Regions from separate parts of the Brachybacterium sp. GCM10030267 genome, predicted to be linked through region 1. Evidence: riboswitches for the same ligand, from Rfam matches in the RefSeq annotation. Region 1 holds a riboswitch; each other region holds the start of a gene.
The links. Region 1 has a riboswitch for thiamine pyrophosphate ahead of thiO (glycine oxidase ThiO). Riboswitches for the same ligand answer to the same signal wherever they lie in the genome.
Positions count from the first base shown of each region.

Region 2: another riboswitch for thiamine pyrophosphate. It lies ahead of ACFQS2_RS04010 (TenA family protein); the one in region 1 lies ahead of thiO (glycine oxidase ThiO).
Region 3: another riboswitch for thiamine pyrophosphate. It lies ahead of ACFQS2_RS15415 (ECF transporter S component); the one in region 1 lies ahead of thiO (glycine oxidase ThiO).

Region 1 is NZ_JBHTCX010000011.1:172,465-182,780, reverse strand. Features, by position in the region: gene ACFQS2_RS10070 (ABC transporter substrate-binding protein) at 1-770, shown strand, start outside; gene ACFQS2_RS10065 (DedA family protein) at 1,087-2,013, shown strand; gene ACFQS2_RS10060 (NAD-dependent protein deacetylase) at 2,010-3,167, shown strand; gene ACFQS2_RS10055 (ThiF family adenylyltransferase) at 3,221-4,423, opposite strand; gene ACFQS2_RS10050 (thiazole synthase) at 4,417-5,307, opposite strand; gene thiS (sulfur carrier protein ThiS) at 5,311-5,553, opposite strand; gene thiO (glycine oxidase ThiO) at 5,550-6,752, opposite strand; TPP riboswitch at 6,747-6,853, opposite strand; gene thiE (thiamine phosphate synthase) at 6,980-7,657, shown strand; gene ACFQS2_RS10030 (hypothetical protein) at 7,755-8,573, opposite strand; gene ACFQS2_RS10025 (LamB/YcsF family protein) at 8,679-9,446, shown strand; gene ACFQS2_RS10020 (carboxyltransferase domain-containing protein) at 9,443-10,316, shown strand, end outside.
Region 2 is NZ_JBHTCX010000003.1:334,988-345,303, reverse strand. Features, by position in the region: gene tenA (thiaminase II) at 35-697, opposite strand; gene ACFQS2_RS04010 (TenA family protein) at 694-1,356, opposite strand; TPP riboswitch at 1,481-1,574, opposite strand; gene ACFQS2_RS04005 (hypothetical protein) at 1,871-2,143, opposite strand; gene ACFQS2_RS04000 (homocysteine S-methyltransferase family protein) at 2,351-3,397, opposite strand; gene ACFQS2_RS03995 (glycosyltransferase) at 3,498-3,917, shown strand; gene ACFQS2_RS03990 (Gfo/Idh/MocA family protein) at 4,078-5,208, opposite strand; gene ACFQS2_RS03985 (sugar phosphate isomerase/epimerase family protein) at 5,254-5,985, opposite strand; gene ACFQS2_RS03980 (carbohydrate ABC transporter permease) at 6,056-6,895, opposite strand; gene ACFQS2_RS03975 (carbohydrate ABC transporter permease) at 6,888-7,865, opposite strand; gene ACFQS2_RS03970 (ABC transporter substrate-binding protein) at 7,942-9,252, opposite strand; gene ACFQS2_RS03965 (LacI family DNA-binding transcriptional regulator) at 9,440-10,316, opposite strand, start outside.
Region 3 is NZ_JBHTCX010000017.1:177,569-187,884, reverse strand. Features, by position in the region: gene ACFQS2_RS15440 (Fpg/Nei family DNA glycosylase) at 1-381, shown strand, start outside; gene ACFQS2_RS15435 (alpha/beta fold hydrolase) at 378-1,442, shown strand; gene ACFQS2_RS15430 (GNAT family N-acetyltransferase) at 1,453-1,989, shown strand; gene ACFQS2_RS15425 (ankyrin repeat domain-containing protein) at 1,990-2,442, opposite strand; gene ACFQS2_RS15420 (ATP-binding cassette domain-containing protein) at 2,452-4,548, opposite strand; gene ACFQS2_RS15415 (ECF transporter S component) at 4,559-5,140, opposite strand; TPP riboswitch at 5,187-5,294, opposite strand; gene ACFQS2_RS15410 (glycosyltransferase) at 5,329-5,895, opposite strand; gene ACFQS2_RS15405 (M13 family metallopeptidase) at 5,915-7,960, opposite strand; gene ACFQS2_RS15400 (hypothetical protein) at 8,012-8,827, opposite strand; gene ACFQS2_RS15395 (ADP-ribosylglycohydrolase family protein) at 8,901-9,959, shown strand; gene ACFQS2_RS15390 (endonuclease/exonuclease/phosphatase family protein) at 9,962-10,316, shown strand, end outside.

The DNA of each region.
Region 1 (10,316 bases):
CCTGGGAGGACTACCGCGAGATCGCCACGGCCGTGAGCGAGGGCAGCTCCGAGGGCACCTTCGGGTCCGGCACGGTGTTCACGCACGACTCGGTGGACCTATGGGCGCGTCAGCACGGGGAGATCCTCTACACCGAGGACGGGCAGATCGGTGTGAGTGCCGAGACCGTGGAGGCGTTCTTCGAGTACTCGACATCGTTGATCGATTCCGGGGCGAGCCCGAGCGCCGAGCAGATCGTGGAGCTCACCGATGTCGGGCCCGAGCAGACCCTCATGGGCCGCGGGCTCGCCGGCTTCGCCCTCGACTGGTCCAGCTCTCTGACCGCCCTGGCCACGGCCTCCGGCGCCGCCCTGGAGATCGTCAAGATCCCCGGCGAGTCGCAGGAGCCGGGCGCCTGGCTGCAGTCCTCCCAGTTCTACACGATCTCCGCTCGCACGGCGTCCCCTGACCTCGCCGCGAAGTTCGTCAGTTTCCTGGTCAGCGACCCGGACGCCGCGAAGCTCATCCTCACCGACCGCGGGGTCCCGGCCATCGAATCGGTGCGCCAGGCGATCCTCGAGGAGCTCTCCGAGACCGCACAGCGCGAGGTCGAGTACATCTCCGCACTCGGCGAGATGGACCTGAAACAGACCTGGATCGGTCCCGCGGGGTCCACCGCGGTCGAGGAGATCACCCCGCGCCACCAGAACGCCGTGCTGTTCGGTGATGCGACTCCCGCCGACGCCGCGGAAGCGTGGCACGAGGAGGCCGTGGCGGCCGTAGAGGGATGACCCCGTCCGCTGCCGGCACCCCGCCCGCTGCCGGCACCCTGCCCGCCGCGAGCCCCCGCCCGCTGCCGGCAGCCCGCCCGCTGCGAGCCCCCGCCCGCTGCTGGCACCGGACCCGCTGCGAGCGCCCCCTCCCGGAGGCCGTTATGGGGAGGTCGAAGCGGCCCTGCAGAGGGGGTGCTCCTCCGACGCCCCGGGCCGCCACGGCGACGGCGCGCGCCCGGCCCCGGGTCGCCGCCGGCCACGCGCCGTTAAACTCCGCGACACACCGGAGCGCTAACGTGCCCTGACACGACAGGCCGGGCGGACGGAGACGGGCATGAACTTCACCGAGTGGTCCCTCCGCCTCATGGACTTCCTCGGCGGGCCGGGACTGGCCCTGGTCATCGCCGCCGAAGCACTGTTCCCCCCGGTCCCCGGCGAGATTCTGCTGCCGTTCTCCGGGGTCAGCGCCGCGGCGAACGGGCAGAGCTTCCTGGTGCCGCTGTTCTGGACCACGCTGGGATCGGTGGTCGGTGGGCTCGGGGTGTACACCGTCGGCCGGGCACTGGGCCTGGCCCGCACGCAGGCCCTCGTCCGCCGGATCCCGCTGATGGAGACCAAGGACGTCGACGTCGCGATGCGGTTCTTCGAGAGGTGGGGGTTCCCGGCGGTGGCGATCGCCCGCTTCGTGCCGATGGTGCGCACCTTCATCTCCATCCCGGCGGGGATCGAGAAGATGCCCGTCTCCCTGTTCGCCGTGGCCACCGGGCTCGGCTCGGGCATCTGGAACGCCGCGTTCGTGATCGCCGGGTACTTCTTCGGCCAGGCCGGCGGGGAGGCGCTCGAAGCGTTCGTGCGGATCTACTCCTCGATCCTCGCGGGCATCGGGATCCTGGCGCTGATCGGTTTCATCATCCAGCGGGTGCGGGGCTCGCGCGAACTCGCCGACGGCGAGAAGACGGCGCTCGACGAGGGCGAGGACGAGGACCGGGCCGAGGAGCCCGCCGACGACGAGGGCGAGGGCCGGCGCCGGACACAGAGCGAGAACCAGCCTGCCGCCGGGGCCGACGGCACGGGCGGCGCCGCGCCCTTCCCCGCCGCCGATCCCGGGAGCCGGGCCGATGCCGAGCGCGGCAGCGGCGCGGGGACCGGCGCCGACTGCGAGAACGAGGTGCGCGCCGACCCCGGGACCGGCCCCGATCCTGATGCCGGTCACCGCAGCGGTCCCGGTCCTGGGCGCGTGCGGCCTACATTGGAGAGATGAGCACCGCGCACGACCCCGTCGAGGACGGTCGCCCCGGAACCGGCGCCTCCGCCGGCCGGACCGGTTCCGCGGCGGGCGCCGGCCGGACCGGTTCCGCTACGGGCTCCGGCCGGGCACGGCACGCGGCCGATGCCGATCCTCGCGCGCATGCGGCGGACACGGGCCGGGCCGGCCCTGCGGGAGACGTCGGCCGCTGGTTCTCGACCGCCGCTCCCGTCGGCCACTCCCCCGCCCCAGCACGTTCCCCGCGTCACAGTCGCCGGGCCGCCTGGGGGCCGATGTCCAGCGCGCAGTACGGGCTCGAGAGCCCGATGGCGGATATCGAGGCGGGTCTCGATCTGCTGCGTGGGAAACCGGTGGCGGTGCTGACCGGTGCGGGGATGTCCACCGGTTCGGGACTGCCGGACTACCGCGGCCGCGACGCCGTGCCCCGTTCGCCGATGACCTATCAGGAATTCATGGGCCGCGACCTGGCCCGCCGCCGCTACTGGGCGCGGTCCTCCGTGGGCTGGGAGCAGTTCGCCCGGGCCCGCCCCGGCCCCGCGCACCACCTGCTGGCCGCCCTGGCCGGCCCCGCCGTCACCACCACCGGGGTGATCACCCAGAACGTCGACGGCCTCCACCAGGCGGCCGGTTCCCATCCGGTGATCGACCTGCACGGTCGCCTGGACCGGGTGCGCTGCCAGCAGTGCGGCACCCTCACCTCCCGCGCGACGCTGCACTCACGGATGCTGGTGATGAATCCGGAGCTGGCGGCGCGGCTGCCGGAGCTGGCGGCCGACGCCGCCCAGGCGCCCGACGGGGACGCCGAGGTGGACCGCACCAGCAGGTTCCGCTACCCGGGCTGCCCGTTGTGCGGCGGGATCCTCAAGCCCGACGTGGTGTTCTTCGGCGAGTCCGCGCGAGGCGAGGTGGTCGCGGCGGCGTTCGCAGCGCTCGAGGCGGCCGACGCGCTGCTGGTGCTCGGCTCGAGCCTCTCGGTGCAGTCGGGACTGCGTTTCGTGCGCGCCGCCGGCCGACAGGGAAAGCCGGTGGTCATCCTCAACGACGGCCCCACCCGAGCGGACCCCGACGCCACGGTGCGCCTGCACGGGCGGATCGAGGAGGTGCTCGCCGTGTGGGCGCGAGCGACCGGGGCCGGGTCCGGTTCCTGACAGGTCGGCCCGGGGTCAGCGGCCCTGCCCGGCGTCAGCCGCCCTGCGCAGGGTCAGCGGCCCTGCGGGCTCCAGGCCGAATAGCCGCCCTCGAGGTGGCGCAGGCGCCCTTTGCGCCCGTGCCAGGATCCGCGCAGCCGTTCCAGGGCCCGGGCTGAGCGTGACCCGGCCTGGCAGTACAGGACGGTCTCGGTACCCAGCGTGCCGTCGGGAAGCGCGTCCGCGCCATGCTCGAGGATCTCCCCGACCGGCACGTGCACTGCCCCCTCGATGGTGCCGGCGGCGACCTCCCAGTCCTCGCGCACATCGATCAGCGTGATCCCCGCGCTCCGCGCGAGCAGCTCCCGCAGCGCGGAGGCATCGAGGGTCTCCTCCGGCCCCGGACCGCCGCTGCGGCAAGCGGGGTCCGCGGCGGCCGGGACCTGCACCCGGGTGGCCGGGGCGCGATCCGGTTCCAGCTCCAGGCGCAGCGTGCGCGAGCTGCTGGTGGCCTCGTCCCACAGCAGCAGTCGCCCCACCAGCGGGTCGCCGGTGCCGGTGACCAGCTGGATCACCTGGGCGGCCATGATCGTCCCCAGCAGTCCGGGCAGGGAGCCCAGCACGCCCGCCTCGGCGCAGGAGGGTGCGTCCCCGGGGGCCGGGGGCTCGGGGAACAGGTCGCGGTAGTGGGCGCCGCGGCCGGGCCAGAACACGCTGGCCTGTCCCTGGCCGCGCAGCACGGCCGCCCACACCATCGGCACCCCGGTGATCTCGCTGGCATCGGCGACCATGTAGCGGGTGGCGAAGTTGTCCGAGCCGTCCACGACCACGTCGTAGCGCCCGACGAGGTCGACAGCACCCTCCGGGCTGAGCCGCTGGTGGTGCGCCTCGACCGCGACCTCGGGGTTCAGCCGATGGGCGGCGCGGGCGGCCGATGCGACCTTCGGGGTGCCGACGTCCTCAGTGCCGTGGATGACCTGGCGATGGAGGTTGGAGACGTCGACGTCGTCGTCATCGATGATGCCGATCGTGCCGATCCCGGCTCCGGCGAGATAGCTCAGCGCCGGGCTGCCCAGGCCGCCGGCCCCGATCAGCAGCACCCGCGCCGCGCGCAGGCGGCGCTGGCCCAGGGTGCCGATCTGGTCGAGGGTGATCTGGCGCCGGTAGCGCTCGATCTGCTCCGCCGTCAGCTCGGGGCCGGGTTCGGCGAGCGGTGGGAGCCTCTGGCCGTGGGAGACGGCGGCCGACGGGCTGCGGCCGGGGACTGCGCTCACCATGACTCGGCCATCCGTCCGGTCGCGGCGGGCGCCCCGGCCGCGCCGACCGCCTCGGTGTCCCCGGCATCGTCGGCGTCGACGGCGTCGCTCTCGATGAGTCCCTCGAAGCTGGAGGAGGCCAGCGCCAGGCGGCGCTGCGGGATCCGTCCCGCCCCGGCGGCGGCGCGTCCCGCGCGCACGGCCCAGTCCATCGCCCGGGCCATGGCCTCGGGGTCCTGGGCGCGGGTGACGGCGCTGGCCACGAGCACGGCGTCGCATCCCAGCTCCATGGCCAGCGCCGCGTCCGAGGCGGTGCCGATCCCGGCGTCGAGCACGATCGGGACGCTGGCCTGGGCGGTGATCAGCTCGATGTTGTGCGGGTTCAGGATGCCCAGGCCCGTCCCGATCGGTGAGCCGAGCGGCATCACCGCGGCGGCGCCGGCGTCGGCGAGGTGACGGGCCAGGACGGGATCGTCGGTGGTGTAGGGCAGCACGGTGAAGCCGCGCCGGACCAGCTCGGCGGTCGCCTCGACCAGTTCGATGCCGTCGGGCAGGAGGGTGTCCTCGTCGGCGATGACCTCGAGCTTGATCCAGTCCGTCTCCAGCGCTTCACGGGCGAGCTCCGCGGTGAGGATGGCGTCGCGGGCGCTGAAGCAGCCGGCGGTGTTGGGCAGCACCTTGATCCCGAGCCGCTCGAGCAGCGTGAACACCGAGTTGCCGGTGGCCGCGGAGAAGCGGCGCATCGCGACGGTGGTCAGCGCGGTGCCGGAGGCGACCAGGGCGCGTTCGAGCGCGGCGAGGTCGGTGGCCCCGCCGGTGCCCATGATCAGGCGCGATGTCAGGGGCGTGCCGGCGATGGTGAACGAGTCGTCGGCGAGGTCGGGACGTGCGGAGGGACGGGTCATGGGTCAGCCTCCCTGCACGGCGGTGACGAACTCGCAGCGCGCGCCATCGGGCACGGGCGTCGTGGCCCAGCGGGTGCGGGGCACGACGGTGTCGTCCAGGGCGACGGCGACGCCGAGCGGACTGCCGTCGCTCGCGCGGCCGTCCTCGCCGATCTCCTGGCCGAGGCGGGAGCTGACCAGGTCGCGGACGGTGCTTCCCGGCGGGAGTGCGACCTCGTCGCCGTTGACGGTCAGGGACAGATTCATGGGTTCTCCTGGGCGGATGAGGCGGTGGCGCTGGGTACGGGGGATGGCGGGAGGGACGCCGTCGGCGGTGGGATGGTGAAGCGTTCGGGCCGGACCGCGTCGAGCAGCTGCGAGCGGGGCGCGGCGGGGTCCTCGAGCAGCTCGGCGGTGCGCTGGGCGGCCCAAGCGGACAGCAGGATCCCGTGGCGGTGGTAGCCGGTCGAGACGATCACGCGGTCATCGCCGGGCACGGGGCCCAGCAGCGGGAGGTCGTCGGGGGTGCCGGGGCGTGCCCGGGTGGTGACCTCGACCAGTTCGGTCTCCCGCACGGACGGGGCGATCTCGATCGCGTCCTGGAGCAGCTGGTGGACGCCGCCGGTGGAGGTGCCGGCGAGGTCGTCCTCGCGGCTGGTGGCACCGATGACCAGGTGGCGATCGGCGCGCGGGACCAGGTAGACGGATCGTCCCCGCACGGTGGCGCGCACGGTGCGGGCCACCAGGTTGTCCTCGCCCGGGGCCAGCAGCGAGGTCGGCACGCGCACGCGCAGGATGTCGCCGTGGACGGGGCGCAGGGCGAGGCCGAGGCGGCGGTGCGGGCCCGCGATCTCTCCCGCACCCAGCCCTGCGGCCAGCACGATCCGCTCGGCGTCGATCTCCTCGAGCGAGGTGAGGCGGCGACGGTGGATGGCAACGGCGGGGCCGTCCCCGGGTCCGCCCGCTCCGGCCAGGATGTCTTGGACGGCGGCGGCCAGGCGCCGCGGGTCGACCTGGTGGTCGTGCTCGATCAGCTGCGCGCCGGCGATGCCGCGGGCCAGGGCGGGCTCGAGACGGCGCAGCTCCCGGGGTGTGAGCTCGCGGACGGCCGCTCCGGTGGAGCGCTGGATCTCGGCCAGGTCGCGCAGCGCGGCGGCGTCGGCGTGGTCCCGTCCGATCATCACGGTCGAATCGTCCCGGTAGCCGGGGTCCACGCTGGTGCGCGCGGCGAGGCGGCTCGCGAGATCGCGGTGCGCCTGGGAGGCCTCGCGCATGATGGCCCACAGCGGGCCCTGCCCGACCTGGATCTCCGCGGCGGGGGCGAGCATCCCGGCGGCCGCGAACGTGGCCCCGTCGGCGACCCCCTCGGCGTGGATCTCCACGCGGTGACCACGCGCTCGCAGCTCGGCGGCGGTGAGCAGGCCGACGATGCCCGCGCCGATGACGGCGACATGCATGGCACGCATCCTGAGATTCCTCCTGACGGCGGCATGATCCGCATCCAGTGCTGGTGGTCGGCGCGCTGCGCCCTCTCAGCCCGGCGTCTCGGGCTCCCACGGAACCCCTCGAGTCTACGCGCCGGCGCAGACGCCGACGAGCCGGCGGGCCAGTGCCTGCGGCACGGTGCCGGCGGCACGGCGCCGGCAGGCCGGAGGTTCCGGGTCCCGGTCACGCTCTGTGCCAGGCTGTGCCCATGAACGCTCACTCGTCGGCGACCAGCGAGGCCGGTGCCCGGCGCCGCGAAGCCCTGCGCGCCTCCCGCCTGTACGTCTGCGTCGACCTCTCGCGCGGGCTCGAGGGCCTGCTGGCTTTCGCCGAGGCCGCCTTCCGCGGCGGAGTGGACATCCTGCAGGTGCGGGACAAGGCGGCCGAGGCCCGCGCCGAGGTCGAGGCCCTGCGGGCGCTGCGGCCGATCGCCGACGCGCACGGCACGCTGCTGGCGGCCAATGACCGGGCCGACGTCGCCGCGCTGGCCGGCGCGGACATCCTCCACCTCGGCCAGGGCGACCTGAGCACGCTGGATGCCCGTGCGCTGCTGGGCCGCGACGTCCTGATCGGCCGCTCGACCCGCACCATCGAGCAGATGGAGGCGGCCGACGCCGATGCGGGTCCGGACTACTTCTGCACCGGTCCGGTGTGGGCGACGCCGACGAAGCCGGACCGCGCCCCCGTCGGCCTCGACCTGCCGCGCGCCGCCGCCCAGCGGACGGGGGACGCGAAGCCGTTCTTCGCCATCGGCGGAGTCGACGCGGAACGTGTCCCCGAGCTGCTCGGCGCCGGTGTCGAGCGGATCGTGGTGGTCCGCGCCGTGACCGAGGCCGACGATCCCGAGGCAGCGGCCCGGACGCTGCGGGACGCCCTCACGAGCTGACCGACGCTGAGACGTCCTCACGAGCTGAGGGGCCCCGCGGAAGCCTCTGACCAGCGCGATGGGCCGCGCGCGGGCCGGCGAATCCTGCGGGAGGCGCTCAGGAGACGACGGCCGCGGCGAGTGCGACCAGGTCGCCCGCGTCGACGGGCCGGAACTCCAGCGGCGGGTCCTCGGCGGCCGGGTCCAGCGCCTCCATCGTGAGCACCTCGCTGCCGGTGACATACACGCTGACCTGCTGCACGCTGTCGTCGTCGGCGTGCACTGTGGTCAGCACGCTCTGGGCACGGGTGTCGGCGAGCCGGGCGGCGAGCGGGTGTCCTGAGGCGAGCTCGGTGCGGCGCACGGTGACCGGGGCGCCGCCCTGGCCGGCGACGGAGTTCGGGTCGATCAGCGTGGCGATCCGGGCGGGGACCTGCTCGACCCGCAACGGTGTGAAGTGGTGGATGCCCGACGGGGTCACTTCCTCCTCGAGCACACCGGTCTCATGGACGTAGTAGTACGCGCGGCTGACCAGCGGGCCGCTCTCGGACTGCACCGTGCGCTCCGCGGTGGCGAATCGCGCGGCGGTGCGGCGCAGCAGCTGGCAGCCGCGGAGCTCGGTGCCGGCCACCCATCGCAGCCGCCCGGTCGCCCCGTCCCGGGCAGCGCTGACCCGCCCGTCGGCGATCAGCGAGCGCAGTCCGACCTCGGCCGCGACGGCGGCCTGGTCGGGGCGCTGGTCGAGCCAGGGCATGGCGGTGAACTGGGGCTGCTGGTGCCCGTCGAGACCGGCCAGCTGCTCATCGCTCAGCGACAGCAGCCGGCGGGGCTCGCCGCCGTCGGCCTGGTCCAGGACGTGGTGCGCGGCGGAGCTGTCCGGCGCCGAGGAGCCCGCGCGCGGCGACGGATCGGTCTGGTCGGTCGGGCGCTCGCTCATGGCCGCGACACTACCGCCCGTCACCCCTGGCCGCGCCGGCGCCGTGCGCGGACAATGAGCGGTGACCCCGTCGTCGTGGCGGGCAGAGCGAAGGAGAGCAGCCGCATGAGCGCCGACCATCCCGTGTGCGACCTCAACGCCGATCTGGGTGAGGGCTTCGGCGCGTGGTCGATGGGTGATGACGCGGCCATGCTCGAGGTGGTGACCACGGCGAACATCGCCTGCGGAGGGCACGCCGGGGATCCGGGGACGATGCGCGCCGCCTGCCGGGCCGCCGCCGAGCACGGGGTCGCGATCACCGCGCACGTCGCCTACCCGGACCTGGCCGGTTTCGGCCGGAGATTCCTGGACATCGCCCCGGCCGACCTCACCGATCTGCTGATCGTCCAGGTCGGCGCGCTGGAGGCGATGGCCCGCGCCGAGGGCACCGCGGTGCGGGGCGTGAAGCCCCACGGCGCCCTGTACAACACCCTGGCTCGCCACGAGGCCCAGGCCGGCGCCGTGATCCAGGCGCTGCGCGACCTCGGGGACCTCCCGCTGGTCGCCGCGCCGGGCGCCGTGGTCGTGGAGAGGGCACGGGAGGCCGGGATCGAGGTGGTGCTCGAGGGCTTCGCCGACCGCGCCTACCTGGGCGATGGCACCCTGATGCCGCGCAGTCGTCCGGGCGCTGTGCTCACCGACCCGGAGGCGGTCGCCGAGCAGGCACTGTCGATCGCCTCCGAGGGACGGGTGCGCACGGCCGACGGCAGCGGGCTCGACCTGCCGTGCCGCTCCCTGTGCCTGCACGGGGACACTCCCGGGGCGGTCGCGCTGGCCCGCACCGTCCGGGACCGGCTCGAGGCGGCGGGCGTGCACCTGGAGGCGGCGCTGTGACCGGCGCCGCCGCGCCCGAGGCGGGATGGCTGCTGGCCCCGCCGCTGCGCGTGCACCGGGCCGGGGAGACCGCGATCCTGGCCGAGTACCCCGACACCCGTGCCGTGCTGGCCGCCGCGGCCGCGGTGCGCGGGCTGGCTCCCCCTGCCCTGATCGAGCTGGTCCCGGCGGAGCGGACCCTGCTGCTTCGAGGCTCCGTCGCGCGGGACCTGCGGGAGCTGACGGAGCTGCTTCAGCACCTGCGCGCGGCTCCGGGCGAATCGGCCGGGGACACGGAGCACCGGATCGGCGTCGTCTACGACGGGGAGGATCTCGTCGAGACCGCCGAACTGCTGGGCATGAGCACCGAGACGCTGATCCATTCCCACACCGCGACCACCTGGACCGCGGCCTTCGGCGGCTTCGCCCCCGGTTTCGCCTATCTCGTGGCCGACGAGGCGGGGGATCCCGACGGAGCAGGACGCACTGCCGGGGCAGGACGCACCGCCGGGCCTCCGTGGGAGGTGCCGCGCCGCACCGAACCGCGGGCCACCGTGCCGGCCGGCGCCGTCGGCCTCGCCTCCCGCTACTGCGGGATCTACCCGCGCCCCTCCCCCGGCGGCTGGCAGCTCATCGGCCGCACCGACGTCGACCTCTTCGATCCCAGCCGTGAGCCGCCCGCCCTGCTGACGCCCGGCACCCGGGTGCGGTTCACCGCGCAGCGGCCGACGGCGCGGACCGCCCGGCCGGCCACGACCCTCGCGCGCGCCGGGCGCGAGGCCGCGGCCGCACCCGCCCGACTCACCCGACGGCGAGGCGCGACAGGGACGCCGATCACCGAGGGCACCCCGGCGCTGGAGGTCCTCTCCCCCGGTCCGCTCACCCTCCTCC
Region 2 (10,316 bases), on a different contig from region 1:
ACCGATTTCTGGCTGCCCGCCGCGGCGTGGCCCCTCACTCCACGGCGCCGTCCAGCGCCTGCTGCCAGAAGGCGGATTCGAGCCGGGTCGCGGTGCGGAACACCGTGGCCACCTCCTCGAATCGCTGCTCGGTGAGGGACCGCGCCGCCAGGACGTCGAGGTGGGCGATGGCGTCGCGCGCGGCCTGCTGGAACTCCTCGCTCGCGTACTCGGCGATCCAGTCGCGGTAGGGGTGCTCCGGCTGCTCCTCGAGCCGGGGAGCCAGACGGGCCCCGATCTCGGCGTACCCGATCGCGCACGGGGCGAGGGCCACATTCAGGTCGAGCTGGTCACCGACCTGCCCGCAGTCGAGCACGTACCGGGTGTAGGCGACGGTGGCCTGCTTCTCGGGTGCGGCGTCCAGCTGCGAGCGATCGATGCCCCAGCTCGCGGTGAGCCGCACATGCAGATCGGTCTCGGCCAGGGTCGTCGCGAGGGCATCGGCGGAGTGCTGGATGTCCTCGAGCCGTCGGCTCTTGAAGGCGGCCAGCGCGTTGGCCCGGGCGAACTGGATGAGGAACAGGTAGTCCTGGATCAGGTAGTCCTGGAATGCGGCGAGCGGCAGTGTGCCCGCGCCGAGCTGCTCGACGAACGGGTGGCGGGTGTAATCGTCCCAGTCGGGCAGGGCGGCGGACCTGAGATCGTCGAACAGGCTCATCGTGCCTCCCCGGTGAACGGGTGGAGGTAGGACTGCTCGAAGAAGTCGAGCTCGAGGGCGACGGTGCGCTCGAAGAACTCCCGGGCCCGCTCGGGGCTGCCGGGTCCTGCTGCGTCGAGCTCGGCGTGCAGGAAGTTCACGAAGCCGGCGAAGTCCGGGTTGTCGTGGAGGTCGATCCATTCGGAGTGGACGAAGCTGCTCGGCCGCGGGTCCGGAGCGGCGGCGGCCCAGTCGTGGTAGAGCCATTCGGTGACCACCAGCACGGCGAGGATCGCGGCATAGTCCCGGGTCTCGGCGGCTTCGCGGAAGATGGTGGTGAAGCCGGTGGTCGCCAGCGTGTCCGGGACGGTTGCGCGGTCGTGCTCGCTCACGCCCAGGGACTCGAACGCGCGCAGGAAGTAGGTGTTCTCGTCCCCGGCGACCTCGCCGACGAACTGCGACAGCCGCAGCCGGGCCTCGAACGCGGGGGCCTCGGCGATGCCGGCGCCGAGGAGCACCAGGAAGCTGTCGAGGAAGCGATGGTCCTGGATCAGGTATCCGGCCATCACCTCGTCGGGGATCGACCCGTCGTGGAGCTCCGCCACGAAGCGGTGCTGGACGGCTCGGGTCCAGGTGGGTTCGCTGGCCTCACGGAGGTCGTCGGTGAAAGAGGTGGACATCGGGACTTCTCCTCGTCGGTCGATCCGTCCGGATGGGAGCTCCCGATCCGGTGACCCGGGGCCCGACCTCGAGGCGCGCTCGCGACGCGGCGAGCGGCGCAGTGACGCAGTGACGCAGTGACGCAGTGCGACGTCATGACATCCCTCCGCGAGCGCTAACTCGATCAGGTTCGTCGGGTGTGATCTCAGCCCCTGGCGGGGCACCCCGTGTCGACGACGACCTTACCCCGACACAGCAGGAGCCGCCCCGGGACCCCGGCGCTGGGGCCGGGTCCCGGGGCGGCTGAGCGGGGCCGTGATCGCCCTGATCGATTCCCGGAGGGTCACCGATCACGCGGCGAGATCACGCATGACCGATGGGTCGGAGATCAAGCGATCAGGTGGGCCGACGGTCCCGCCGATCAGGTGCGCCGACGGTCCCACCGATCAGCTGGGCCGACGGTCTCGCCGGTCAGGTTGGCCGACTGTCCCGCCGGTCAGCGAGCGGCGTCCCGCTCCTGCGGTCGGTCGCCGTTCACTCGGAGTCGAAGGCGCCGTCGTCGGCCCCGAAGGCACTGTCCTCGGAGCCGTCCTCACCGGTCGCCTCGGGGGCGTAGTCCTCGTCGAGCGGGACCTCGCGGCGCTGGTCGAGGACATCCGCTGGATCGGCGTAGGCGGAGGTGACGGAGCCGAGCTCCTCGGAGCCGAGGGCGTCCGTGGTCCCGTCGTCCGGCAGGGCATCGACCTCCTGGTCCAGGGCGTCCTCGAGCGGGGCCTCGGGGGAGTGCTCGTGCGGCGTGCTGGTCATCGTCCTGCTCCTTTCCTCCGGTGGTGTCCGGTCACTGGCAGTATCCGATATTCCGCGCCGATGATCGACTGCTCGGGCCCGCGATCGCTGGAAGCTCAAGCCCTCGCGCCGGGCGGAGCCCCGAGCGACGTCGGGCCGAGTCAAGAGCTCTTCGGGCGAAGCCTGGAGCCTCGTCGGGCCGGACCCGAACCTGTCCGGGGCCGACGCTCAGGCGCGCGAGCCCAAGCCGACGATATGCTCCGGGAGGCGCTCGTTGCTGCCGTACATGAAGTGGTTCTCCATGCGCTCGGAGTAGCGGCTCGCCTCGGTGGTGCGGCCGACGGCCTCGGCGACCTCCCGGATGTGGATCGGGGCTGCGCCGCAGCACACCCCGAGGTAGTTCACGCCCAGCTCCAGCGCCTCACGGGCGAAGGCGCTGATCTCGTAGCGGTTGGTCAGCAGGGGGTCCAGGGCGGTGGGGAAGGTGCGCCCGTGCGGGGAGGGCACGGCCGCGGCGGGATCGGAGAGGTTGAAGAACGTCGGCTCCTCCTCCGTGGTGCGGTACGGGATCGGCAGGGCGCCCACGTGGCAGTCCACGGCCTCGCGGATCTCGCGCAGCCACGGCAGCATCGTCGCCGGCCCGCGGAAGCAGTTGAGACCCACCACGTCGGCCCCGGCCTGCTCGAGGCGCTGTGCGGTCTCGACGATCCCGGCGCCCTCGGCCATCTCCTGGAACGCCATCGGGGCGAGAGTGATCACCACGGGCAGGCCGGAGGCCTTGGCGACCTCGAGCGCGGTCAGCGCCTCCTCGGCGTAGTAGAAGGTCTCCCCGACGATCAGGTCGGCCCCTTCCTCGACGGCCCAGCCGACCATCTCCTCGAACATGCCGCGGACCTCGCGCTGCGTCGTGGTGTCCGCAGGGTCCCAGATGTTGGAGTTGGAGATGTTGCCGGCGACGAGATTGCCCGGGACGGCGTCGGCGACCTCGCGGGCGATCTGCAGGGCGGACCGGTTCAGGGGCTCGAGGAGGTCCTCCTTGCCGATGACCCGCATCTTCTCGCGGTGACCGTTGTAGGTGAAGGCCTCGACGATGTCGGAGCCGGCGCGCTGGAAGTCCACGTGCAGGGTGCGCAGCGCCTCGGGGTGCTCGAGGGCGACCTCGGGCACGAACTCGCCGGCGGTCAGGTAGCCGCGCCGTTCGAGCTCGAAGAGGAAGCCCTCGGCACAGATGACGGTGCCGGTATCGAGGCGTTCGGTCAGGTGGTTGCGGGTCATGGCGTGCCCTCGTCGTCGCGGTTCCAGTGGTGGCCGCTGGTGACTGTATCCGTGCCTCGTGGTGGGCCGTATGGGTTGTGGCGATCTGTGAACGCGCACGATGCCGGGGAGTCAGGGCAGGGGTGGCCTCCTCGGCGGTGCCGGGTCATGGCCGCGGCTGGTCGCCCCGTGTTCCCTCGTCGCCCGCGCCTCGTGCCTGGTCTTCCCCATCCGCTGGGAGGAGCCCTTCGGGATGGTCATGGCCGAGGCCCTGGCCTGCGGCACCCCCGTCATCGCGACCCCGCGCGGCAGCGTCCCGGAGATCGTCCGCGACGGGCACAACGGGTTCCTGGCCACCGGGGTGGAGGCCCTGGCGGCCGCGATCGAGCGCTCCGGGGAGATCAGTGCCCAGGAATGCCGGCGCGATGCGCTCGAGCGGTTCGACCTGCCCGTGATGGCCGCGAGGTACGAGCAGATCTACGGGATGCTGGTCGAGGGCGGCACCAGCATCGAGGAGGTCACCCGGGCGATCGCCCGCTGACCGCGTCGCGCCGAGGGCCCCTGCTCCCGGGATGGGAGCAGGGGCCCTCGGCGGGTGCGCCGTGCGAGCCAGGGCGATCCTGCTCAGCGGTACTCCAGCGGCCAGGCGCGATGTATATAGCCGCGCCTGTGCGTGTGAGTACCGTCCAGCCGCGCGGAGCTCAGACGGTCGCCGCGGCGGTGCTCAGGGTCGAGGCGAACGGGTCGAAGTCGGCCGGCATGGGCTCGACCTCGGTGAACGAGGAGTTCACGGTGACCGTCTCGCCGCGGCTGATGGCGGTCTCGATGGCGACCATGATGTCCAGCACGTGGGCGGCGATCTCGCCCTGAGCGCGGTGGGGGACGCCGGCGCGGATCGCGCGGGCCATCTCCAGCACGCCCAGACCGCGACCCGTGGTGGCGCCCGTGGCGGGCACCGGAGCCGGCTCCTCGCCGCGGTACACCGTCAGCGCGGAGTCTCCGTCGAACACGTTGGGATCGGGGAAGGTCAGGGTCGCCTCGGTGCCGTAGACCTCGACGAAGCCGGCGCGCTTGTGCGGGGAGTCGAAGCTCAGCAGCACGGTCGCGTTCTGGCCGGACTCGAAGCGCAGCAGCGCCGAGACCTGGGTGGGCACGGTGACGTCGAAGACCTCGCCGGCCTTCGGACCCGAGCCGATGGTGCGCTGGTCGCGGGCCTTGGAGCCGACCGCGGAGACGCTGGTGACCGGGCCGAGGGCCAGGGCCAGGGTGGTGACGTAGTACGGCGCGATGTCGTACAGCGGCCCAGCGCCCTCCTGGAACAGGAAGGCGGGGTTGGGGTGCCAGTCCTCCGGGCCGGGGGACTGGAAGATCGTCAGCGCGCTGGCCGGATCGCCGATCGACCCGTCGCGCAGGGTGCGCAGCGCGGTCTGGATGCCGGCGCCGAGCACCGTGTCCGGGGCGCCGCCAATGCGGACGCCGTGCTTCGCGGCCGCCTCGAGCAGGGCGGTGGCGTCGGCCGGGATCGTGGTGATGGGCTTCTCGGTCCACACGTGCTTGCCGGTGGCCACGATCGACTGGGACACCTCGGCGTGCGCGGTGGGGATCGTCAGGTTGATGACGATCTCCACCTCGGGGTGGTCCAGCACGTCCTGGGCGGTGCCGGAGGCGGGGACGCCGAACTCCGCGGCGCGGGTCGCGGCGGCCTCGGGGTAGAGGTCACCGATGATGTGCACGGCCACGTCCGGGAAGGACGTGAGGTTCTTGAGGTACTCGGCCGAGATGGTGCCGGCGCCGATGATGCCGATGCCGACGGGTCCGGTGGGGTTCTGCAGGTTCACGGGATTCCTTCGTGAGTGGGGGTGGGGGTCGTCTCGGCCTCAGGCGCTGCGGAGGTACTCGAGCGAGGCGGCGATGCCCTCGAAGATGTCGCCGGCGTACTGGTCGAACTCGATGACGCCGTAGGCGACGCCGGCGGAGGCCTTCAGGGTCTCGGCCAGCGGCATCTTCCCGCCGCCGAGCGGCTGCTGGCCGGAGGGGTCCTCCGCCAGGTCGCCGTCCTTGAGGTGGACCAGCTGGACGCGGTCGCCGAGGTTACCCAGCAGTGCGGGGACGTCGGCCCCGCCGACGGCGGCCCAGTAGGTGTCGACCTCGAGGATGACGCGCGGGTCCAGCTCGGCGGCGAACAGCTCCAGGGCGCTGCGGCCCTCGAGGGTGGAGGCCAGTTCGAAGTGGTGGTTGTGGTAGCCGACGCGGATGCCGGTGCCCTCGGCCTGGGTCGCCCGTTCGTTCAGCCGGAGGGCGAGGGAGCGGACCTTGTCCGCGTCCTTCCAGTCCTCGGGGTTCCAGAACGGGTCGATGAGGTACTCGACGCCGACGGCGCCGGCCGCTGCCAGCACCTCGTCGAAGTCGACATCGCCGAGGAAGCCTTGGTGGGCGCTGGGGAAGGTGATGTCGAACTGCTCGCGGGCGGCGACCAGGTCGTCCTTGTGCTCGACGAGGTGGAACGGCTCGGCGCAGCGGAGGCCGAGCTCGGCCAGGCGGGCCACGGTGCCCTGGTAGTCGGCGGCCAGCGCCTCGCGGACGCTGTACATCTGGACGGAGATTTCCATGGTGCTCCTTCGGGGAAGTCGTGGTGGTCGGGCGAGCGGGGCCGGGAGCGGGTGGCTCCCGGCCCGCGCGTCACTTCACGGCGCCGGCGGTCAGGCCTGCGACGAAGTTCTTCTGCATCATCAGGAAGCCGGCGACGACGGGGATGGACACCGCGAGCGAGGCGGCGAGGACCTGGTTCCAGTACACGTTGGTCTGGGTGGCGTACTGCCGCAGGCCGACGGCGAGGGTGCGGGTGTCCTCCGTGGTCAGCACGGAGGCGAACAGCACCTCGCCCCAGGCCGTCATGAACGCGTAGATCGCCACCGCCACGATGCCGGGCCGGGCGGCCGGCAGGATGATGCGCAGCAGGATGGTGATGTTGCTGGCGCCGTCGACCTTGCCCGCCTGGTCGAGCTCCTGGGGGATGCCGTCGAAGTACCCGGCGAGCATCCAGATGGAGAACGGCAGCGAGAACGTCAGATACGTGATGATCAGGCCGATCCGCGTGCCCACCAGCGGAACCCCGAAGGTGGCGTCGATGTTGACGAAGATGAGGTACAGCGGCAGCAGGAACAGCACGCCGGGGAACATCTGCGTGGACAGCACGGTGGTCATGAACGGGTTGCGCCCGCGGAACCGCCAGCGGGAGACGGCGTAGGCGGCGAACGTCGCCACGCCCACGCTGAACAGGGTCGCGACCCCGGTGACGACCAGGGAGTTCATGAAGTAGCGGGCCAGCGGCACCGTCGACCACATCTGGACGAAGGGCTCGAACGTGATCCGCTCGGGGATCCACGAGAACCCGGCCTGCACGTCCCCCAGGGGCTTCATGGAGGTGGTGATCATGACGTACAGCGGCACCGCGACGAACACGGTCAGACCCACCAGCACGATGACGCGGAAGATCTTCTCTCCGACGGTCTCACGCATTGTTCTTCTCCTTCCTCCACTGAGTGAAGTAGAGGTATGTCAGCGACACCACCAGCAGGAACAGCAGCAGGAGCACGCTCATGGCGCTGCCGACGCCGAAGTCCCAGGACAGGAACGAGGCGTTGTAGATGTGGAAGCTGATGAGGTCGCCGGCCGGGGGCTGGGCCGTCCCGAACAGCACATAGGGGGTGTTGAAGTCGTTGAACACCCACAGGAACATCACCAGCACCATGGTCTGGTTCACCGGTGCCAGCATCGGCAGGGTCACCGAGCGCCACTGCCGGAAGGGGGTGGCGCCGTCCATCGAGGAGGCCTCGTACAGCTCCCCGGGGATGGACTGCAGGCCCGCCATGAACATGAGGAACGCGAAGGGCCACATGCGCCAGATCGCCACGATCACCACCGACAGGAACGCGTTGTCGCCGATCAGCCAGAACGGGGCGCCGTCGAGGATGCCCAGCTGGTCGACCAGGACGTGGTTGACCACGCCGGTGTCGCGCTGGAGCATGAAGTTCCAGGTGATCACCGCCGCGTACAGCGGCAGGGCGTAGGGGATCAGGAACAGGGTGCGGAACACCCCGCGGCCGCGGAAGGGCCGCTGCAGGGCGACGGCCGCGGCCATGCCCAGGCCCCAGCTGATGCCCACCACGAGGATCGTGTAGCCCACGGTGACCACGAAGGAGTTCAGCAGGCCCTGGCCGATCGGGGTGCTGAGATCGACCGAGATCTGGTAGTTCTCCAGGCCGACGAACGGGGCCTCGCCCCAGCGGCGGATGAAGAACTTGGTCAGCTCGATGAAGCTCATCCAGAAGCCGGTGACCATCGGGACGATGTGGATCAGCAGCTCGAGCAGCACCGCGGGCAGGATGATCAGGTACGGGAACCAGTTGCGGCGCGGGCGGCGCGGTGCGGGGTGCTCCGGACTCGAAGCGGGCGTCTTCGAGCCCTCCGGGGCGGTGAGGGTGGTCATGAAGCTCTTCTCTTCCTGGCGACGGCGGGCACGCAGCGGCCGACGGGAGGGCGTGTCCCGTCGGCCGCTGTGGGGCTCAGGCGCGGATGGAGTCCTGCGCCGTCTGCATGGCCGTCATGACGTCGTCACGGGTGACGGTGCCGCCGGTGGCGATGGTGGCGAACATGTCGTTCATCGCCTGGCCGACGGAGGTCTCGAACTGGTCCTCCCACGGCACCAGCGGCAGCGGCTCGGCCCGCTCGGCGTAGATCTCCATGAACAGTTCCGCCTGCTCGGTGTCCTCGGTGAAGGTCGGCTCGCCGTCCTTGAGCACCGGCAGCGCGGCGAAGGGCTTGCCCAGCTCCTTCTGCGTCTCCGGGGAGGTCATGAACTTCATGAACTCCAGTGCGCCGTCGCGGTTCTGGGTGTCCTTCATGATCGCCAGATTGATGCCGGCCAGGTGCGAGGCGCAGTCGCTGGCGGCGCCCTCCGGGGCGGGGAACGGGACCGCCGCGAACTGGTCCGGGGTCATCCCGTTGGACTCGATGGTGGAGTGGGCGTTGTTCTGGTTGATGATCAGCGCGGACTCCTCGTTGGCGAACGAGGTGACCGACATCGTGCCGTTGTCGAACTGGGCGTTGGAGGGATTGACGACCTTGTGCTTCTGCATCAGATCCAGGTAGCGCAGGATGCCGTCGACCACGCCGTCCTCGGTGAAGGAGGGCTCGCCGTCGGGCGTGTTCAGCGCCGCGCCGTTCTGGACGGCGTTGATGAAGGCGAAGTGGTTGTTCTCCGTGTAGGAGCCCGCGGCCAGGGACATGCCGTACACGCCGTTGTCGGGATCGGTGAGCTCCTTGGCGGCCTCGACCATCTCCTCCCACGTGGTGGGCGGCTCGAGGCCGGCCTCCTCGAACATCCGCACGTTGTAGAACATGCCGTAGGCCAGGCCGTACAGGGGCACGGAGGTGGGGTCGGTGTCCGGGGCGCCGCCGGTGGCCAGCGCCGCCTCCACGTACTTGTCGCGGCCGCCGAGCGCCTCGAACTCCTCGTCGCCGAGGTCGAGCAGACCGCCGGTGGACTGCAGGCTCACGCCCCAGGTGTTGCCGATGTTGACCACGTCGGGGCCCTGCCCGGAGGTGATCGCCGTCTGGATACGGGTCTGGAGGTCGTTCCAGCCGATGACCTCGAGGCTGACGGAGATGCCGGTCTCCTCCTCGAACCTCTCGAGGACCGGGGTGAGCACCTCTTTGTCGTGCTCGAGGCTGGTGCCCTGGTTGGACGCCCAGTAGGTGAGGGAATCAGGGCTCTCGTTGGAGCCGCCGCTTCCGGACCCTCCGCCACAGGCGGCGAGTCCGGTCACGCCGGCGGCGGCGAGAGGGGCTGCGGTCAGAAGTGTGCGTCGTCGCATCGGGGGACTCCTAGATACACCGTCATTGGTGGTGGGACTCGGAACGGGTCGGTGGCACCTCACCCCTCCGAGGGCTTCGGGCCGGATCTGCTTAATCGATTCGGACTTAATCGATTCGGCGAGTATTGCGCGGCGCACGTGCCGGTGTCAACTGCGTCACGTCACGACGTGGTCACGGTCCGCGGGATCAGGTGCGCGGCGGGGCGCCGGTGGACTGCCGGGGGACCAGGCCGGCCGGGGCGTTCTGCAGCTCCGCGCCGCCGAGCGCCTCGCCTTCGATCCGCCGTACCAGCAGGTCACCGGCGTGGTGGCCCATGTCGAACGGCTGGCGGGAGAGGGCGGTGATCCCGGGGGAGGCCACTTCCGCGATCAGCGAGTCGTCCCAGCTGACGATGCCGAGCGAGGCCGGCACGTCGAGTCCCCTCGCCAGCGCCGCGCGCAGCGCCCCGATCGCGAGCAGGTCGCTCGAGGCGATCACGGCGGGCCGCTCGCTGATGGCCAGGTCGGAGCGCTCGAACGCTGCGATGCCGGCGTCGATGGTGTACGAGCCGGAGGCGTGGGTGTGGGCGATGCCCTGCTCGCAGCACAGCTGCCGCAGCAGTTCCAGACGCCGGCGCTCGTGCGCGTAGCCGGCCGGTCCGGTCAGCTGGATGCAGCCGTCGTAGCCGCGGGCGACGATGTGCTCGACCACGGTGCGCGCGTCCTCGGCCTCGGCGGTGGTGACCTTCACGAAGTCCTCGGGGCCGGTGTAGTGGCCGAGCACGGCGAAGTCGAGGTTCAGCGACTCCAGGACGGCCGGGCGATGGTCGTCCTCCGCCAGGTCCAGCAGCACTACGCCGTCCACGCGGCGCTGGTGCGCCCAGCCGCGGAAAACCTCGATCTCCTCGTGGCGGCCGCCGCGCACGAAGCGGATCAGCAGCTCGTAGCCGTGGGACGAGCTGGCCGACTCGATGCCCGCGGTCACCGAGGAGTAGAACGGCTCCCGGGAGACCTCTTGCGGGTCCCTGATCAGCACGAGGCCGATGTTCCCGCTGCGGCCGCGGCGCAGTGCCTGGGCGCCGGAG
Region 3 (10,316 bases), on a different contig from region 1:
GACCCGTTCGTGCCCGGCCGGGATCTCAGCGCCGGCATGCTCGATCAGATGTGGACCGACCTGGCCGCGCTGATGGCCTACGGGGCGCGCACCGGACGGATCGTCACCACCCAGCCCGAGCACCGCGACCTCGAGGCCCGCATCGTCGAACGCTCCCGCGGCACCCGCCAGAACGGCGACGAGGACCCCTCCGTGGTGCCGCGCGAGAAGTCCTTCTACGTCTATCACCGCCAGAGCCTGCCCTGCCGGCTGTGCGGGACCACCATCCGCTCGCGCGACCTCGCCGCCCGCACCGTGTTCTGGTGCCCGAGGTGCCAGAGCGTGCGCAGCCGCCGGGCGGCCTGGACGCGCGAGCACCCCGCGGCAGAATGGGCGCTGTGAGCTCTGCGTCCGCCCCTCCGCCCCTGCCTCTGAACGCCTCCGGCCACCTGCCCGTGGGCGACGGGCACGAGATCTGGTGGGAGGAGAGCGGCACACCCGACGGCGTGCCCGTGCTCTACCTCCACGGCGGCCCGGGGAGCGGACTGAGTCCCGGGTACCGCCGCAGCGCTCCCTCTGATCGCTGCCGGATCGTCGGCCTCTCCCAGCGGGGCGCCGGGGCCTCGACCCCGTCGGCCGGAGCCCCCGGTCCCGTCGACCTCGGTGCGAACACCACCGCGCACCTGGTCGCCGACATCGAGGCACTCCGCGAGCACCTCGGCATCGACGCCTGGATCGTCGAGGGCGTCTCGTGGGGCAGCACGCTCGCCCTCGCCTACGCCCAGGCGCATCCGGACCGGGTGCTCGGAGTGGTCCTCTTCGCCGTCACCAGCACCTCGCGGCGCGAGGTCGACTGGATCACCGAAGGGATCGGATCCGTGTTCCCCGAGGCCTGGGATCGGTTCGCCGGCTTCGCCGAGACGCACGGCGACTTCGATCGACGCGACACCTCACCGGCGCGGGTGCGACTGGTCGAGGCCTACCGTCGTCTGCTCCTGGGCGATGATCCCGATCTCGTCGACGCCGCGGCCGAGGCCTGGATGACCTGGGAGGACGAGCACATCCGCATCGGCACCGGCTCCACCGAGATCGCGACTCCGCCCGCGGATCTCACCGACGAGCAGCGACGTGAGCGCCGTACCTTCGCCCGCCTCGTCACCCACTACTGGGCTCACGACGGGTTCGTGGCCGACTGGGCCGCGCGCTGGGGCGGCGTGCCGGGTGCCGGCCTGCTGGGCGGTATGGGCCGCCTGGCCGGCGTCCCGGGCGTGCTGATCCACGGCCGACGCGACGTCTCCGGCCCCGCCGTGACCGCCTGGGAGCTGCATCGTGCCTGGCCGGGCAGCGAACTGGTGATCATCGAGGACGAGGGCCACGGTGGGCCGCGGATGGTCGAGCAGTGGCGGGCCGCCGTCGCGCGGCTGGCGGCGACGGCGGGAACGCCGCAAGCTCCCGAGCAGTAATGTGGTGACCATGCCTGAACCCGTGATCCACCCAGCGGCGTCGGCTCCGGACCCGGAGACCGGCGCCGTGCTGCGACGCTCCGTCGTGCCCGACATCGACCCCCGCACGCTCTACCTGCTCGCGAAGCTCCGCCAGGACGTCTTCACCATGGAGCAGAAGGCCACCGACCCGGACCTCGACGGTCGCGACCTCGAGGCCACGACCACCCTGCTGTGGATCGAGGTGCCCGGGCCGGAGGCCGAGGCCGCCGGGCTGGAGCGCGAACCCGCCGCGCACATCCGCGTCCTCCACGAACCCGGCGGCGTGCTGCGCATCGGCCGGCTCGCCGTGCGGGCCGCGAACCGTCGCGACGGCTTCGGGCGCCGCATCATGCGCGCGGCGCTGGACGTGGCCCGCGAGCAGGCGCCGCAGGCCGAGGTGCACATCGACGCCCAGGCCTACCTCGAGACGTGGTACCAGTCGATGGGCTACGAGACCGTCGGCGGCCTGTTCATGGAGGCAGGCATCGAGCACGTGCCGATGGTCTACCGCCATCCGGCGGACTGATCAGTCCTCGCGTCGGGCCGCGTGCTCCTCGATCAGGGTGATTATCTCGCCGCGCTCGAAGAACCGGGCCGTCTCCAGCGCGTCCGGGGAGCCCAGGCCCGGGTCCGCCCCGGCCTCCAGTAGTGCCACGGCGACGTCCGTGTAGCCCTTGAACGCGGCCCCGGCCAGCGGGGACTGACGGCGGTCGTTCAGCAGGTCGACGTCGGCCCCGCGGGCGGCGAGCTCACGCACCAGCTCGGCGTGGCCGTGGTAGGCGGCGAGCATGAGGGCGCTGTTGCCGGAGGCGTCGCGCAGGTTGGCGGGGGCGCCCCGGTCGATCAGCGGCAGCAGGCCGTCACCGTCCCCGCGACGAGCGGCGTCGAGCATCGAGTTGGCCAGGGCGATCACCTCCTCGTCCTCGGAGGCGGGCACGTCGGGCCGGATGGAGGGCTGGGGCTGGATGTCGTCGTTCACGGTGCCAGGCTAGACCAGCAGCTCCGCGATCGCGGGCCAGATCAGCAGCGCCACCGCGATCGCCGCGCCGAGCACGTCGGCCGGTCCGAACCGGCTGGGTTCGGCCCAGGTGCGCCGCGTCGCGGTCGCGAAGCCGCGGGCATCCATCGCCAGCGCCTGCTGCTCGGCGCTGCGCAGGGTGTCGACCAGCAGGGCGAGCGTCGCCCCGGCCAGCAGCCGCGGCGAGGCGGCCGTGCCCAGCCCGCGCTGGATCCGGGTGCGCAGGATGATCTCCCACTGCCGCCCGAGGTGCCCGACTCGCACCAGCGCGACCACGGAGGCCGCGACCGGCCTGGCGGGCAGTCTCAGCCGGCCTCCGAGGGCGTCGCCGAGGGCGGTCACGTCCACGCTGCCCAGGGCCAGTACCCCCGGCGCGACGAACATCATGATCCGGGCCGCCTCCTTCAGCCCCAGCAGCCAGGCGTCCCCGGACAGCGCGGGCGCGTCCCCGAGCAGGGCGGTGGTCCAGGCCAGCCCGGCGGCCGAGAGCAGGATCGGGGTCAGCCGCAGCGCCGCGCCGCGCAGCGTGCGCACCGCCAGTGGGCCCAGCAGCACGAGCGGCAGCAGCGCGAGCAGTCCGCCCTGCCAGGTCTGGACCGCGAACGAGCCGATGGCGGCGAGGATGCCGATCAGGCAGAGGGTCAGCGGGTTCAGGGCGTCGGCCGGGATCCGGCGGCGCGGCGGGGGAGGATCCCCGTGCCCTGAATCCGGCAGCTCGATCCGGTGATCGGCCCGGGCGATGAGCTCGGGGTCGTGGGTCGCGGCCAGCACCGAGCAGCCGCGCGCGGCGGCCTCCTCGAGCAGGTCCAGCACGGCGCCGCGGCGGCGCGCGTCCAGCCCGACCGTCGGCTCGTCGAGGACCAGCAGGTCGGGCTGCTGGGCGAGGGCGGCCGCGAGTGCGGTGCGGCGCTGCTCCCCGCCGGAGAGCCGGTAGGGGTTGGCCCCGGCGAGATGGGCGAGGCCTGCGCGCTCGAGGAGCTCGTCCGCGAGGTGCTCGTCGTCGGCCCACGGAGAGGCCAGCAGCTCCTCGCGCACGGTGGCGGCGACGAACGAGTGCTCCGGATCCTGGGGGACGACGGCGATGCGCTCGCGATCCGGGCGCCGGACGGTGCCGGTCGCGGGGCGCATCGCCCCCAGCAGGGCGCGGACGACGGTCGTCTTGCCGGCGCCGCTGGGCCCGGTCAGCACCGTCAGCTGCCCGGCCCGCGCCTCGAGGCCGACGGGGATCGTGACGCCCCGGCGCGGCACGGTGACCTCCTCGAGGGAGGCGACCACCGTCCCGGGATCGCTCCCGCTCGGACGCCGCGGAGACGGGCCGGCATCCGGCGGCGCCTCCCGCCGCGCCAGCACTCCGGCCTCCTCGAGCAGATCGCTCTGGGCGGCCAGCACCGTCCGCGGGTCCCCGTCGGCGAGGACCCGGGCCTGCTCGCCGAGGACCACCAGGCGGTCCACGTGATCCAGCCAGGGCTCGATCCGGTGCTCCGCGACGACCAGGGTGCGGCCCTCGGCGCTGGCCAGGATCGCCGAGCGCACCTGCTGGGCGGTCTCGGCGTCGAGCATGCTCGTGGGTTCGTCCAGCAGCAGCATGTCCGGGCCGAGCGCGAGGGCGCCGGCCAGGGCGACGCGCTGCTGCTGCCCGCCGGAGGCCTCCAGCGGGCCGCGCGACGGCTCCAGGTCCACCTGCGCGGCATCCAGCGCCGCCGCGGCGCGCCGGTGGACCTCCGGCCGGGGCAGGGCCGCGTTCTCGGGCCCGAAGGCGGCATCGCGGCCCACGGTCGCGGCCACCAGCGCGTGCGCGGGATTCTGCAGCAGCAGGCCGCGCTCTCCGGGCCGGGACGAGACCGCCATGTGCCCCGAGAGCTCGCCGGCCTCCTCATCGAGAAGACCGGCGAGGGCGCGCAGCACCGTCGATTTCCCGCTGCCGCTCGCGCCGGCGAGCAGCACGCGCTGACCGGCGGGGATGCTCAGGTCGAGGTCGGCGACCGTCGGCTCCCGCCGCGAGTTCGGGCGCCAGCTGAGCCGGGACAGCGCAAGCGCGGCCCCGGCGGCGGATTCCCTGGTTCTCACGCCGCAGTCCTCACGCCGCGGCGGCGCGGGCGTGCTCCCGTCCCGCGGCGAGCGAATCCACCGCGCCGGTGGCCACCAGGGCACGGGTCGCGGCCCAGCCCAGGCCGCCGCCCAGCGCGGCGCCGGAGACGAGGAAGAACCCGAGCAGGATGAGGGCGAAGGGCCAGCTCATCTCGGGGTAGTAGGCGAAGCGCTCCCAGATCCATTCCAGGCCGCCGGCGAGGACTCCGCCGAGGACGGCCACCGGGAGCGTGAAGCGGCGGTACGCGGTCAGCGCGACGGCGAGCTCGACGCCGCCGCCCTGCAGCAGGCCGGAGACCACGGTGCCCCAGCCCCACTGGCCGCCCAGCAGCATCTCGAGGCATGCCGCGATCATCTCGGCCAGCAGCGCCGCGCCGGGCTTGCGGACGATCAGGGCGGCGAGGACGGCGGGCAGGAACCAGATGCCCACCAGCAGACCCTCGGCGGGGCGGAACGCCATCGTCAGCGGGCTGATCAGGGTGTAGAGCTGGCCGTACCCCAGGAACGCGACGCCGAAGGCTGCCCCGATCATGACGGTGACCAGCAGATCAATGGTGCGAAAGCGTGTCATCACTTCTCCTTCCTCTCACGGAAGGGGCGCACGGCATCATCGATGCCGCACGGATATCCCGACTCCCTACGCCGGTGTGAACCGGATCAGGTTCGAGGGTCTGCGCAGGTTCGCGCACTCTCAGCACCCCGTTGGTGCTCCCCTGTCAGTGGATGACCGGCACTCAGGATACTCCCTCGGCGGTGGCGTCAGCGCCGCGCCCGGATCGCCTGGTCGATGGCCGCGGCCGTCGCCTCGGGGTCCTCGGGCGTCAGCAGATACCCGGTGCCCTCGCGGCCGACGATCTCGACCATGGTCCCCGGCCGGGTGACGACCATGCGGTAGGACTGCCGCGTCTCACCGCCGGTCAGCAGCTTCCGGTCGCCGACGGGCCGCAGCTCCTCGGGCCGGGCGGGGATCACCATGCCGCGGCGCCATCCGTAGCCGCCGAGGCTTGCCCCGACGGCCGGCTGCGGCACGATGCGGTACTGGACGGTGCGGAAGCCGGCCAGCGGCCACGTCGGGCGCGGGAGGAAACCGCCGAGGCTCACCGTGAGGCCGCGGTCGTCGACGATGAAGCGCGTGTGCTGGCCCATCCAGGTCCACAGCGCCAGCAGTGCGAACACCCCGGCGGCCGGCGGCACGGCGGCCACGAGGCCGCGCTGGGCCAGCACCAGCGCCAGGACCGCACCGAACAGCAGGGTCAGGGCGATGCGGGTCCACCCGACCCAGGAGGGCCTGGTGGTGCCGACGTAGAACGGCGCCTCGGGCCTCACGGGATCCTCACCGTCGTGCTCACCAGATCGACACCCGCTCCTCGGGGGCGCGGTACATCCCGTCGCCCTCGCGCACGCCGAAGGCGCTGTGGAACTCGTCGAGATGGCCGGCGACCGTGTTGCAGCGGAACTCCATCGGCGCGTGCGGGTCCACCGCGAGCCGGCGGATCGCCTCCTGCGTGCGGTTCTTGCCCCGCCACACCGTCGCCCAGGACAGGAAGATGCGCTGCAGACCGGTGTACCCGTCCAGTTCGGCCGCGGCCCCCTCGGCGGACCTGCTGGCCAGGTATGCCTTCACGGCGATGGAGAGACCGCCGAGGTCGCCGATGTTCTCGCCGATGGTGAGGGCGCCGTTGACGCGGTGGGAGTCGTCGAGGTCGCGCGGGGAGAGCTCGGAGTACTGGGCGATGAGGGTGGCGGCGCGGTCGTCGAAGGCCTGACGGTCCTCGGCCGTCCACCAGGTGACCAGGTTGCCGTCCCCGTCGTACTTCGAGCCCTGGTCGTCGAAGCCGTGGCCGACCTCGTGGCCGATGACCGCGCCGATGCCGCCGAAGTTCACGGCGTCCTCCGCCTCGCCGTCGAAGAACGGCGGCTGCAGGATGGCGGCGGGGAAGACGATCTCGTTGCGCCCGGGGTTGTAGTAGGCGTTGACCGTCTGCGGCGTCATGTGCCACTCGGTCTCGTCGATGGGGCCGCCGACCTTGGCGTACTCGTAGTCGGCGTCGAAGCGGCGTGCGGCGCGCGCGGTGGCGACCAGGTCGCCGGGGACCACCTCGAGCCCGTCGTACTCGCGCCAGCGCTCGGGGTAGCCGATCTTGGGGGTGAACTTCTCGAGCTTGGCCAGCGCCTTCTCCCGGGTGGCCGGCGTCATCCACTCCAGGGTCCCGATCGAGCTGCGGTAGGCCTCCAGCAGAGCATCGACCAGGGCGGTCATGCGCTCCTTGTGGGCCGGCGGGAAGTGGCGGTCGACGTACTCGCGGCCGACGGCGAAGCCCACGGCGCCCTCGACGAAAGCGACGCCGCGCTTCCAGCGCTCGCGCAGCTCCTCGGCGCCGGAGAGCACCTTCCCGAAGAAGGCGAAGTCCTCCTCGACGATGGCCGCGGGCAGGTAGGGGGCGTACGAGGAGACGGCGTGGAGGGCCAGCCAGGTGCGCAGCACGGCGAGGTCCTCGCCGGCCAGCAGCTCGGCAGCGGCGGAGACGAACTCGGGCTGGCCGACCGAGACCACGTCGAAGACCGATTCCGGGGCGCCGGTGCCCTCGATGTAGGCGGTCCAGGGGAAGGCCGGGGCCAGCTCGCGGCGCTGCGCCTCGTCCATCGGGTTGTAGGACTTCTCGCGGTCGCGCAGGCGCACGACGTCGACGTGGCATCCGGCCAGGCGGGTCTCGAAGTCCATCACCGCGGTGGCCTGTGCGTCCGCATCGCCCTCGACCAGGCCCTCGCGGCCGGGCAGGCCGGTCAGGCGGGCGAGAGCGGCCAGGTGCTCGGTGTAGGCCTCGCGGATCTGCCCGTAGTGCTCCTCGCGGTAGTAGGACTCATCGGGCAGGCCGAGCCCGCCCTGATGCAGTTTGACCTGGTAGCTGGAGGAATCGTGGTCGTCGGTCCACACGTAGGCCAGCAGGGCGCTCGCGCCCGAATCCGGGGCGGCCATGGTGCGGGTGATGGCCTCGAGGTCGTCGGCCGCGGTGATGGCGCTCAGCATGTCCTCGAGGGGCGCGGTACCGGCCGCCTCGATCGCCTCGGTGTCCATGAACATGCGGTACAGCGCGCCGACGCGGCCGCGGTCGGTGACGGGTGCTCCCTCGGCGGCCCCGTCCCCGGTCCCCGCCGCCTGCTCGACCTCTGCCGCCGCCTGCTCGACGATCTCCCGCACCCGCTCCTCGGAGAGGTCGCGCAGCTGATGGAAGGCTCCGTCGCTGGAGCGGTCCGCCGGGATCCGGTGCTCGCGCAGCCATCGCCCGTTGACGTGGCCGAAGAGGTCGTCCTGGAGGCGGATGCCCGGATCGACCTGGTCGAGGACGAGGCCGGAGTTCACGGTGGTCTCGGACGAGGGGGCAGTGGTCATCATCGCTCCTGCGGGATCGGACGGAGGGGACAGGTGTGGGGGGGTGCGCCGTCAGGGGGTCGCCAGACCCAGCGAGGCGAGGGCGAGGGTCAGCAGGCCGATCACGAGCGGGGCGTACGCCCAGGGGGACCGGGAGCGCTGCGCCGGCGGCCGGCGCTGGATGACCAGGGTGGACAGGCCCGAGCCGACGGAGAGGACCGCGGTGCCGATGGCGAGGACCGGGGACATGATCACCAGGGCGGTCGCTCCCACCTGGAAGGCCACGGTGCCGATCACGTCCAGCAGCCGCATGATCACGGTGGAGCGGGCGCCGACGCGTCCTGCGAGCAGCGTCGAGACGGCGTCCTCGGACCATTGCGAGGGGCGCGCGATGCGGCGACGGGTCGCGACCGTCTGCACCGTGGCCAGGGCCAGCCACACGATGGCCGCGCCCGCGCCGACCCACACGCCGAGCTCGGCGCGGATGTCCGCCGGCCACAGCAGCATCGCCAGCAGCACCGCGGCCACGCGCAGCACCTCCTCGATCGTGCTGCGCACCGCGAGCAGCCCTGGGTTCACGGCCAGCTGCCGGCGGGTGCGCGCGACGAACAGGCTGGTCGCGACCAGGGCGAGCAGGTGCGAGGCGCCCAGGGCGACGCCCAGCAGGAGCACCACGGGGCTGGTGGGGGCCAGCGGCAGGATCGCCAGCAGCAGGACCACCCCGAGCACGGGGATGATCAGGGCGAGGATCGAGTAGCCCTGGACCAGGCCGCGCACCAGGTCGGCGCCTGTGGGCGGGTGGTCGTGGCCGGTGTGGTCGTGCGGGTCGGCGCAGGCCTGCTCCGCGGGCTGGCCCGTGGTGCCGGGGCGGCCGGAGGTGTCGGTCATGGAACTCCTTCGAAGTCCCTCTCAGGGTAGCGGGGCTCAGGAACCATTCCGGTCGGTGTGGAACGATGTGAGCGTGAGGACCGACGCTGCAGAGACCAGGGGACCAGGGCTGACCCCGGTGCAGCGCCAGCGCGCCATCGGTTCCGTGGTGGCGGCGGCCACGGGAGACGCTCTCGGCGCCCCGTACGAGTTCCACGCTCCGGTGGTGGCCTCCGAGGACATCGGCATGATCGGTGGCGGAGTGCTGGGCTGGCAACCGGGGGAGTGGACCGACGACACGTCCATGGCGATCGTGGTGCTGGAGGCCGCGATCTCCGCGCCGGACGGGCACGATCTGCGCATCGAATCCGCTCAAGATCACATCGCCCGCGAGTGGTACTCCTGGTCGCTGGGCACACCGGATATCGGCACGCTCACCTCGACGGTGGTGCGTCGCGCCGCGGACCTGGCGTGGGCGGACGGTCACTACGCGCCCAGGGCGGCGGACTTCCGCGCCGCGGCGGCCGGTGCGCACGAGGAGCTTCCGGCCAATGCCGGCAACGGGTCGCTGATGCGCACCCACGTCGCGGTCCTGCCCTACCTGCTCTCGTCCGACGACGACGTGGCCGACGCGATCGACGTGGTGTGCCGGCTCACACACGTCCATCCCGATGCCACCGAGGCCTGCATGCTGTGGGGCTTCGCGGTGCGCCACGCGATCCTCACCGGGGAGCTCGACGTGCGCCGCGGCCTGTCCCGGCTGGACGACGAGCGCCGGGCGCTGTGGATCGACCGCATCGAGGAGGCCGAGGCCGGGACCCCCGTCTCGTTCCGGCGCAACGGTTGGGTCGTCGGCGCGTTCCAGGCGGCGTGGTCCGCGATCACCGTGGTCAGCCCGATCCCGCAGGGCAAGTTCGACCAGCGCGACGCCATGGTCGCCGCCCTGGATGCGGCGGCCCGCGCCGGGTACGACACGGACACCGTCGCCTGCATCACCGGCGCCCTGCTCGGGGCCGCGCTGGGGCCGAAGTCGGCGCCGCCGGAATGGCGGCGCATGCTCTTCGGCTGGCCCGGCTACGAGGTCGACGAACTGATCGGCCTGGTCGACCAGGTGCTCGAGCCGATGCTCGCCCCTGCCGGCGAGGAGAACTGATCGTGTCGGAGCGAGGCTGGGATCTGCGCATCCTCAGCTGGAACCTGTGGGAGCTCCGGGGCGACCTGCGGGCCGCGATCGAGACGATCGTCGACCTCGAGCCCGACGTGCTGCTGATGCAGGAAGCGCCGCGGTTCGTGCTGCCGACGGCGCGGCTGGCCTGGTTCGCCGGGCAGACCGGACTGCGCGTCCTGGTCGGCGGCGCGGGCGGCCGGGGGCTGGCGATCCTGGCGAGCGACGAGATCGCCCGGCAGGTGATCCGGCGCGGCGCCCATCCCGTCGCCCAGCGGCTGAGCGACCTGAACTCGACCTACCCGCGTGGGGTGGCCGCCGTGCGGCTCTCGGTGCCCGGTGGCG